DNA from 3 places in the Spirillospora sp. CA-142024 genome. Region 1 is predicted to be linked to each of the others. Evidence: riboswitches for the same ligand, from Rfam matches in the RefSeq annotation. Region 1 holds a riboswitch; each other region holds the start of a gene.
What was found. Region 1 has a riboswitch for cobalamin ahead of ACQPZP_RS42230 (ribonucleoside-diphosphate reductase subunit alpha). Riboswitches for the same ligand answer to the same signal wherever they lie in the genome.
Positions count from the first base shown of each region.

Region 2: it holds a riboswitch for cobalamin, as region 1 does, so the genes downstream of both, bluB (5,6-dimethylbenzimidazole synthase) here and ACQPZP_RS42230 (ribonucleoside-diphosphate reductase subunit alpha) in region 1, are expected to answer to the same signal.
Region 3: it holds a riboswitch for cobalamin, as region 1 does, so the genes downstream of both, cobN (cobaltochelatase subunit CobN) here and ACQPZP_RS42230 (ribonucleoside-diphosphate reductase subunit alpha) in region 1, are expected to answer to the same signal.

Region 1 covers NZ_CP192077.1:8,900,966-8,904,229, forward strand. Annotated here, with positions in the region: gene ACQPZP_RS42230 (ribonucleoside-diphosphate reductase subunit alpha) at 1-1,920, opposite strand, end outside; cobalamin riboswitch at 2,012-2,231, opposite strand; gene ACQPZP_RS42235 (MFS transporter) at 2,327-2,977, shown strand; gene ACQPZP_RS42240 (YcnI family copper-binding membrane protein) at 3,057-3,264, shown strand, end outside.
Region 2 covers NZ_CP192077.1:1,282,440-1,285,703, forward strand. Annotated here, with positions in the region: gene ACQPZP_RS06340 (hypothetical protein) at 1-129, shown strand, start outside; gene ACQPZP_RS06345 (hypothetical protein) at 126-518, shown strand; gene ACQPZP_RS06350 (hypothetical protein) at 559-1,083, shown strand; cobalamin riboswitch at 1,112-1,307, shown strand; gene bluB (5,6-dimethylbenzimidazole synthase) at 1,343-1,957, shown strand; gene ACQPZP_RS06360 (glycosyltransferase 87 family protein) at 1,866-3,035, opposite strand; gene ACQPZP_RS06365 (sensor histidine kinase) at 3,169-3,264, shown strand, end outside.
Region 3 covers NZ_CP192077.1:5,766,112-5,769,375, forward strand. Annotated here, with positions in the region: gene cobN (cobaltochelatase subunit CobN) at 1-1,761, opposite strand, end outside; cobalamin riboswitch at 1,815-1,938, opposite strand; gene ACQPZP_RS27645 (class I SAM-dependent methyltransferase) at 2,017-2,790, opposite strand; gene ACQPZP_RS27650 (alpha/beta hydrolase) at 2,790-3,264, opposite strand, start outside.

The sequences.
Region 1 (3,264 bases):
GAACAGGTTCGACACCTGCGGCTCGATGCACTCGTAGCAGCCCGCGATGGACGCGATCGTGGCCGTCGGCGCGATCGCGATGAGGAGCGAGTTGCGGAGCCCGACCTCGGCGACGCGCGCGCGGAGGGCCTCCCAGTCGGCCGGGCGGGCCGGCGTCGCGTCCGGGAAATGGTCGATGTGGAGCTGACCACGGGCGGTGCGCGTCATGTCGTAGGCGGGCAACCGGCCATGCGCGGCGGCCAGATCGGCCGACGCGTTGTACGCGGCCAGCGCGATCTCCTCCGCGATGCGCGTCGACAGCGAACGGGCCTCGTCCGAGTCGAACGGTAGGCGGAGCGTGAAGAAGACGTCCGCGAGCCCCATCACGCCCAGCCCGACCGGACGCCACTTGCGGTTCGCCTTCTCCGCCTCAGGCGTGGGGTAGAACCCCCGGTCGATGGTGCGGTCCAAGAAGCGGACGGCGGTGCGGACCGTCGAACGGAGCCGCTCCCAGTCCACCCCGGACGGACCCACATGCACGGCCAGATTCACGGACCCGAGGTTGCACACGGCCGCCTCGCTGTCGCCCGTCACCTCCAAGATCTCCGTGCAGAGGTTCGACAAGTGAACGGTCTGGCCGGGCTCGGCGGTCTGGTTGCAGGCGCGGTTGGCGGCGTCCTTGAACGTCATCCAGCCGTTGCCCGTCTCGGCCAGCGTCCGCATCATGCGCCCGTACAACTTCCGGGCCGGAATCTGCCGGACGAACCGCCCCTCCCGTTCCGCCTCCCGGTACGCGGCGTCGAACGCGTCACCCCAAAGGTCGGCCAGCTCGGGGACCTCCTTCGGATCGAACAGCGACCACGTCCCGTCGGCCTCGACGCGGCGCATGAACTCGTCCGGGATCCAGTTGGCCAGGTTGAGGTTGTGGGTGCGGCGCGCGTCCTCGCCGGTGTTGTCGCGCAGTTCCAGGAACTCCTCGACGTCGGCGTGCCACGGCTCCAGATAGACGCAGGCCGCGCCTTTGCGGCGCCCGCCCTGGTTGACGGCGGCGACCGACGAGTCGAGCGTGCGCAGCCACGGGACGATCCCGTTCGAGTGCCCGTTCGTCCCGCGGATCAGCGAGCCCCGCGACCGCACCTTCGTCCAGGAGATGCCGATCCCGCCCGCGTACTTGCTGAGCCGCGCGACCTGCTCGTACCGCTCGTAGATCGACTCCAGCTCGTCCCGCGGCGAGTCGAGCAGGAAGCACGAGGACAGCTGCGGACGCACGGCCGCCGAGTTGAACAGCGTCGGCGAGCTGGGCAGGTACGACAGCGTGCTGAGCAGGCCGTACAGCTCGGCCGCCTCGTCCGCGGCCGTGTTTCCCGAGGGGGGACGACCCCCCACGCCCCCCGCCCCGGCTCCGTCGGGATGAGTGAGCCCGCACGCGACGCGCAGCAGGAAGTGCTGCGGACGCTCCAGGACGAGCCGCGACCGCGGATGCCTCAGCAGATACCGGTCGTAGAGGGTGCGGAGCCCGAAGTACTCGAACCGGTCGTCGGCGGTTTCGTCGACGAGGTCATCGAGCGCGGCGGCGTGGGCGGCGACGAACGCGGCCGTGGCGTCCGCCAGAAGCCCCTCCCGGTGCGCGGCGGCGACGGACTCGGCGAACGTGCGTACGCCGGCGGACGCGGCCTCGTCCCTGATCCGCAGGGCGAGGAGCCGCGCGGCGACCCTGGAGTACCCGGGTTCGGCGGGCACCAGGGCGGCGGCCTCACCGATCGCGAGTTCCCGCAGCGCCGCCGTGTCCGGCTCGTCCCTCCCGGGGTTCGTCCCCCCGCGTGAACCCGGCCGGACGGCGGCGAGAACCCGCCCCGGGTCCACATCGGGCACCCCGTCGCAGGCCGCCTCGACCTCGGCCGCGATCCCTGCCGGCAACGGCGCGACCAGAGCCTGTGTCACGTGCATCTCCCCTCGCATGCCGCCTCGCGGAGGCATGCGAACGGGACGCGGCGGCATGCCGCGCTCCGCCACCGGCCTGCCCGCGAGGCACTGGACGAACAACCTGCTGGCAGGTCTTCGGACTCGCGGGCGTCGCCTCGTCGAGGCGTCCTACTGGCCGTCGCTTCCCAGGCCACCCCGTGGCCCAGTGCGTGATGACGGCGGTCGTTCCCGCTCACCGCTGCGGGGCAGTCCCGGACTCACACCGGGTTCCCTCTTACGACGCCCCCGCCGCGTGACGGCGGGGGCGAACCAGCACGGGGTTGAACCCTACATGTAGTTGGCGATCTTTGTGTAACCCCAAGATGTTGGGCGTGTCGGCGGGGATCCGGGGGTGGGCTGCGCGCACCCGGCACATGGTGGGACGATGGGTGCCGTCATGCCCCCGACCGTCCCGCATCCGCTGTTCCGGACCGCACGCGCCGTGGTCTTCGCCACCGTGTGCGTCACTCTGGCGACCCTCGGGCACGTCCTGGCGGGCGGCACCGGGGTCCCGGCCTGGGCGGCGATGGCGGGATTCGTCGCGGTTCTCGGCGTGACGCTGATGCTGGCGGGCCACGAGCGCTCGCTGGCGACGATCCTCGGCGGCCTTCTCGGCGGGCAGTTCGCGCTGCACACGCTGTTCACGGCCGCCGCCGACCCGATGGCGCACCACACGCCCGCGGTGCACGCCGCCATGACGAGCGGCATGGGCGCGGACGCCCCGGTGCCGGCCGGGCACGGCGGCAACGGCGTGGTGATGACGCTCGCGCACTGCGTGGCCGCGCTGGTCGCCGCCGGATGGCTGCGGCACGGCGAGCGGGCCGCGTGGACGCTCGCCCGGCGCGTCGCCGCCGCGGCCGATCGTCCGATCAGGCTGCTGCTCGCCCTGTTCGCCGTCGAACCGGCCGAGCCTCCGGCGCGTCCTCGCCGGACGGCGCAGACGGCGACCGCCGTCACGGGCGCCGGACGCGCACTGCGGCACCATGTCGTCCGGCGGGGTCCCCCGCCGCGTTCGAGGGCGCTCGCCCACCTCTGAGGCAGAGCGCCGTACGTCACCGGACGCCGGTCCACCGGCGCGTCCGGCCATTCCCGTACGACTCGAACGGAGTTCCGTCATGTCCTTCCTTCCGCGTGCGCGCCGCGTGGGCGCCATCGCCTCGCTCGCCACCGTGTCCGTGATCGGACTGGCCACGGCCGCGTCCGCGCACGTCACCGTCAACCCGAAGACCGCCGAGCAGGGCTCGTACGCCAAGGTCGCGTTCCGCGTCCCGAACGAGCGCGACGACGCGTCGACCACCGAGCTCGTCGTGAACCTGCCGGCCG
Region 2 (3,264 bases), 1.7 Mb from region 1:
CGTACCCGGGACGAGGACGGTGCGGGGCTCTGGTACTTCACATCGTGGGGCGAGCCGATCGCGCCCGCCGACCGGGTCACGGACGCGGCCGTGTTCGTGCTGGGCTACCTGTCCGGGGACGAGCGGTGACGCCGTGGGCGGCGGCCGAACTCGACCCCGAGCGGGTCGCGGCCGAGCTGGCGCGCCGTTTCCCCGGTTGCTGCGTCTGGCTGGGCGAGTACACGGGGAGCTGGTGGGCGATGACCGGTGACCGCTTGGTCGAGGCCCCCGACCCGGCCACGCTCGGGCGCCTGCTGCACGAGCTGACCCGCCGCGCTCACGCCGGCCGGTACGCGTCCCTCCAGAACCGCACGGCCGGACGGGGCGCGCCCCCACCTTCCCGGGCGTCCCGTCCGGCCGTGCACTCCAGGCCCCCGACCCGGCGTCAGGCCGTGCGGGCGAGGCGGATCGAGCGGCGGCCCCGCGGTGGCCTGCTGCGGCGGCTGCTCGGCTCGCTCGTGGTCGTGGAGGGGTGGTGATCGGCGGCTGGTTCTGTGATCGTTGCAGCACGGGCATCTGATGGATCTGATGGCGGCGGGCGGGGTGGCGTTCGCGCCGGAGACGCAGGAGCTCAAGCCGCGCGACCACTCCGACCATCAGGTCAAGGCGTTCAGCCTGGGCGCCGAGGCGATACAGAGGGTCTTCGGTCTGGAGGTCGACGACAGGCAGGTCGCCGCCGGATTCGCCCTGTCGGACGGCGAGCCGGAAAGGGCGGGCGGTGTGCACCCCATCGCCCCCGACGCCGCGAGCGCCGACGAACTCACGGAGTTCTTCTCGGCCGCCGGGGAGACGGGCGTCCTCGAATCGGTCGGCAGGTTGGGCGCCTCCCCGCTTTCCGGCGAGGGTTCGGCCGCCTACCTGTCAGACGCCGTCATCGGGACGGCGGAGCAGTTCGCCGCCGCCTTCAGCGCCTATCGCGACGCGGGCGGTGACTGGTCCCTCCATGCGAGCCGCGGACACATCGCCATCGCGATCGACGCGTCCGAGGCGGACATCGCCCGGGCGGACTTCATCCGGCACTATCCCGAGGTGGCCGCCTTCTGAGGAGTGGTTGCCCGGGTAGGGTTCCGGATGGCATGAACTGACGCGGGGTGCCCCCATGCGGGGGAGAATCGGGAAGCCGGTGGAAGTCCGGCACGGGCCCGCCGCGGTGACCGGGGAGCTGCCGCCCAGGCGCGTTCGCGCAGCCACTGGCCGTACGGCCGGGAAGGCGGGCGGTCGAGCGTCGATCCGGGAGTCCGAAGACCGGCCTCGCTCCACGCGGCCGCCGTTCGCGGCGGCCCGACGCAGCGGGAGCCTGCCCATGAACATCTACGACGCCATTCACCGCCGCCGTGACGTGCGCGCCGAATTCACCGGTGCACCGATTCCGCGGGACGTCCTCGACCGGGTCCTGACGGCCGCGCACGCCGCGCCGAGTGTCGGGCTGTCCCAGCCTTGGGATTTCATCCTCGTCGGCGACCCTGCCATCCGGCGCGCCTTTCATGGCCACGTCCAGTCCGAACGCGCCGCCTTCGCGGCCACGTTGACCGGGGCCGCCGCCGACGTCTTCGCCCGGATAAAGATCGACGGGGTGCTGGAGTCCAGCCTGTCGGTCGTGGTCACCTATGACCCGGAGCGCGGCGGTCCGGCGGTTCTCGGCAGGCACGCGATCGCCGACGCGGGACTGTACTCGGTCTGCCTGGCCATCCAGAATCTGTGGCTCGCCGCCACCGCCGAGGCCCTGGGGGTCGGCTGGGTGTCGTTCTATCGGGAGACGTACCTTCGTGACCTGCTCGGCATTCCCGAGGGGATTCGTCCGGTCGCGTGGCTCTGCCTAGGCCCGGTCACCCACCTCGAACGGACGCCGGATCTGGAACGGCACGGCTGGCGGCACCGACGAGCTCTGGAGGCCGCCGTCCACCACGACCGGTGGTGATCCGAAGGCGGATCGTCATGCAGGTCAGGAAGACCAGGCCGGCTATCAGGTAGCAGTTGGCGACCGGGGTCAGGAGGTTGACGCCGTACTCGCGCGGGTCGCCGTTGTGGGGCGTCCACCACAAGGGCGACAGAGCGAAGAGGGTGAAGGTGCAGGCGGCGGTCTTCCGGTTGCCGTTTCGGAGCAGCACCGCCAGGGCCGGGACGATCCAGACCCAGTGGTGCGCCCAGGAAATGGGGGAGACCAGCAGGCCGGTCACGCCGGTGACCGCTGTGGCGCTCAGCCAGTCGCCGCGCCTTGCCCAGATGGCGGCGACCGTGAGGCCGAGAACACCGATCGTCAGCGGGATGGCGGTGTACCAGTCGCCGACCTCGGCCGTTCCCCGCAATATGCGGGTCAGCGCGCCGTAGGGGGATTGGTTGCTGATGTACGGGACGCCCACGCGAGAGGTGTCGTAGAAGGTGTGCAGCCAATAGAGGCGGGACGCGTCCGGGGCGATGGCGTAGGCGAGCAAGGTGCAGACGGCGAAGGCGGCGGTGGCGGTGACCGCGTCCTTCGTTCTCCGTGTCAGCAGGAGGAGGACGACGAAGACGGCCGGGGTCAGTTTGATCGCGGTCGCGATGCCGATGCCGATCCCGGCCGGGCGGCCGAGTGCGACGCGGTGCAGGTCCGCGAGGACGAGGGCCAGCAGGAAAAGGTTGACCTGCCCCAGGAAGAACGACTGCCAGACCGGTTGCAGGAGGAGGCCCGCGGCTACGACGGCCACCAGGGGAACGTGGCGGCCGGTCATTTTCAATGTCGCCCGGCAGGCCCAGATGAAGGCCGCGAGTGATGCCAGCTGCCACAGCATCCGGGCCAGAGTGAGTGGCAGGGCGGCAAGCGGAGTGAACAGCGCCGCCATGAAAGGCGTATTGGTGTACCAATGGTCGGCGAGCTGCTCCTGGTAGAGGCGCGCGCCGTGCGTTACGGCGTCTCCGCCCAGCCAGTAGATATGGAAGTCCAGCGAGTCGTAGGCGGCGGAGAAGACCACGATCGCCAGGATTTCGAGAGCCAGAAACAATGACACCCAGCGCTTCATGCGGACAACGGTGTCGTGGCCGCTGGCGGCGGACATCGGGCCGCCGGACACATTCGGGAAAGGCGCTTGTAGCCCGTGGGATTACGCCTCCGGGCCAATGTGCGGGAGGGGCGGCGCCGGTTACGATCGGCGCATGTCAGCCCTGCCGGGGACCCGGAAGCCCCCTCTCACCGCCGGGGCGGTCCTGGCCTGGTCCGGGGCCCTCCTCTATCCCGGCGTCCTGTTCCTC
Region 3 (3,264 bases), 3.1 Mb from region 1:
CTGTTCGAGGCGGGCGATGTCGCCGTAGGTCTCCGCGCGGGCCATCGGCGGGACCATGTGGTCCACGAGGACGGCGTGCGCGCGCCGCTTGGCCTGCGTCCCCTCGCCCGGGTCGTTGACGAGGAACGGGTAGATGAGCGGGACGTCGCCGAGCGCGGCGTCGGTGCCGCACGACGCCGACATGCCCGCCGCCTTGCCGGGCAGCCACTCCAGGTTGCCGTGCTTGCCGACGTGGACGATCGCGTGCGCGCCGAACTCGTCCGACAGCCACCGGTACGCGGCCAGGTAGTGGTGGCTCGGCGGCAGGTCCGGGTCGTGGTAGATCGCGATCGGGTTCTGCCCGAAGCCTCGCGGTGGCTGCACCATGACGACGACGTTGCCGGCGCGGAGGGCGGCGAGCACGATGTCGCCGTCCTGCACGAAGAGCTCCCCGGGCGGCGGGCCCCAGTGCCGCTCCATCTCCTCCCGCAGGTCCGCGGGGAGAGTGCGGTACCAGCGTTCGTAGGACGCGGCGGCGATGCGGACGGGGTTGCCCGCGAGCTGCTCTTCGGTGAGCCAGTCCTCGTCCTGCCCTCCGGCCGCGATGAGCGCGTGGATGAGCGCGTCGCCGTCCTGTGCGGCGACGCCCGGGAAGCCTTCGCCGAGGTCGTACCCCTCGTCCCTGAGCCGGGCCAGCAGCCGGACGGTGCTCGCAGGAGTGTCGAGCCCGACGGCGTTCCCGACGCGGGAATGCTTGGTCGGATACGCCGACAGCATCACGACGACGCGCCGCCCGGCGGGCGGGACATGCCGCAGGCGTCCGTGCCGGACGGCGATCCCGGCGACCCGCGCGGCCCGCTCGGGATCCGCCCGGTAGACGGTGAGGCCGTCCTCGTCGATCTCCTTGAAGGAGAACGGGACGGTGATGATGCGTCCGTCGAACTCGGGGATGGCGACCTGCGACGCCGCGTCCAGCGGCGACAGGCCGTCGTCGCTCGCCTCCCAGTCGGCGCGGCCCGTCGTGAGGCACAGCCCCTGAAGGATCGGGACGTCCAGCGCGGCGAGAGCCCCGACGTCCCACGCCTCGTCGTCGCCGCCCGCCCCGGCCGTCGCGGGCCTGGACCCGCCCGCCGCGAGCACGGTCACGACCAGCGCGTCCGCCCGGCGGAGCGTGTCGAGCAACTCGGGCTCGGCGGTGCGGAGAGACGAGCAGAACACGGGCATGGCCTGCCCGCCCGCGTCCTCGATCGCCTCGCACAGCTTCTCCGCGAACGCGGTGTTGCCCGCCATGTGGTGGGCGCGGTAGTAGAGAACGCCGATCACGGGGCCGTCCTGGGTGCGGGCCTCGCGGCCGAGCCGTCCCCACGTGGGCGTCGGTGCCGGCGGCGCGAACCCGCGTCCGGTCAGCAGCACGGTGTCGGACAGGAAGGCGTGCAGTTCGGCGAGGTTGGCGGGCCCGCCATGGGCGAGATAGGCGTGCGCTTCGGCGCAGACACCGCCGCTGACAGTGGACAGCTCCATCAGCTCGGCGTCCGGGGCCTGCTCGCCACCGAGGACGACGACCGGGCGGGGGCCCGCGAGGAGCGCGTCGAGGCCGTCCTCCCAGGCCCGCCGCCCGCCGAGCAGGCGGACGACGACGAGATCGGTGCCCTCGGTCAGCTCGGGCAGATCGTCCACGGCGAGCCGCGCCGGGTTGCCCAGCCGGTAGGCGGCGCCGGACGCGCGGGCGCTCAGCAGATCGGTGTCGGACGTCGACAGCAGCAGGACGGTGCCAGCGGACACGGTCGTTCCTCCCCCTGGGGTCCTCGCCCCGGTCGCGGGTGTCGCGACGGCAGGAGTCTCCTGGCTTCCGGATCGATGCTCGCCCCGGCCTTCCCGTCCTTGCGGACAGTGGCCTCAAGCGGGGTTCGCTCCCCGGTCACAGTGGCGGGACCGCGCCGGATTCGCACCGGCTTCCTCCCATTGCCATCGCCTGGGCAGAAGCGTACGGCAGCGCGGCCCGCCTGCAAACCGCGGCCGGCGTCCTTTCGTGCGCCGTCAGCCGCGACGGGCGGTGATGATCCAGGCGCGGGAGTCGAACCTGACACCGTCGTCGCCCAGGTGTGCGGAGAGCGTCTCGCGCAGCCGCCCGACCGCTCGCGCCGCGGCAGCGGGGTCCAGCCGCTTCAGCGTCTCGCTGGTGCTGGTGAAGCCGCGGACCCAGTCGAGGGCGGCGGGCACGCCCGGACCGTAGTAGACCGGCTCGTGGACGTCGGTGAACGTGATGTCGGTCAGCCCCGCGGCGCCCAGGATCTGTTTCACGGTCGGCGGGTCGGCGAGCGAGAACGGATCCGGTCCGGCAGGCACGGCCACCGGCCCCTCGGGTCCTGCGAGGGACCGGTGGATGGCGACGTCCCACTCGTTGCGTTCGTGGGACTGCCAGACCATCATCACCAGCCGCCCGGCCGGGCGCAGCGCCCGCCTGACGTTGGCGAACGCGGCGACGGGGTCGGCGAAGAACATCGTGCCGAACCTGCTGATCGCCAGGTCGAAGTGCTGGTCCGGAAAGCGGTGGGCCTGCGCGTCGGCGTGCTCGAAGGCGACGTTGCCGAGCCCTTCGGTCCGGGCGAGCTCACGGGCACGCTCGATGGCGGGCGCGGAGACGTCGACCCCGAGCGCGCTGCCCGCCTGGGCTGCGCGCGCGGCCTGCCGGGTGGTCTGCCCGGTCCCGCATCCGATGTCGAGGACGTGGTCGTGGGGCCGGATGCCCCAGGCCCGGCGCAGTACCTCGTCGTGCCGCCGCAGTTCGGCGTCGTAACCGCCGGCGTCCATCAGCGGAGCGGTCCTTCCTCGGCGGCGTACGCCTCAAGACGGTCTGCCAGCTCGTGCGGGCGGCTCAGCGCCGGGGTGTGCCCGCCGTCGATCTCGTCGGGGGTGATGCCCAGGCGCTCCCGGGCGACGCGGCGAAGGAATCCGGCGGGGAACACCCGGTCGTCGCGGCAGATCAGGACCCGCGTGGGAACGTCGGGCCAGGCCCGCAGCGGGAACGGCTCCCCCATCCTCGCCTCGGACTGGGCGCGCCCCCGCTTCAGCGCCTCGGCTGCCAGCTCCGGCGGGACATCTTGGTAGAACAGGGCGACGACATCGTCGTAGCGGTCCCGCTCCTCCCGGTCGTATCCCGTACCGGCCGAGTAGTCGGCGGGCGCCTCTCCCGGCATCGGGATCATGGGCGCGACCAGGACGAGCAGTTCCACCACCATCCGGTCGCAGACGAGCGGGGCCGTGAAGCCGCCGGACGACTGCGCG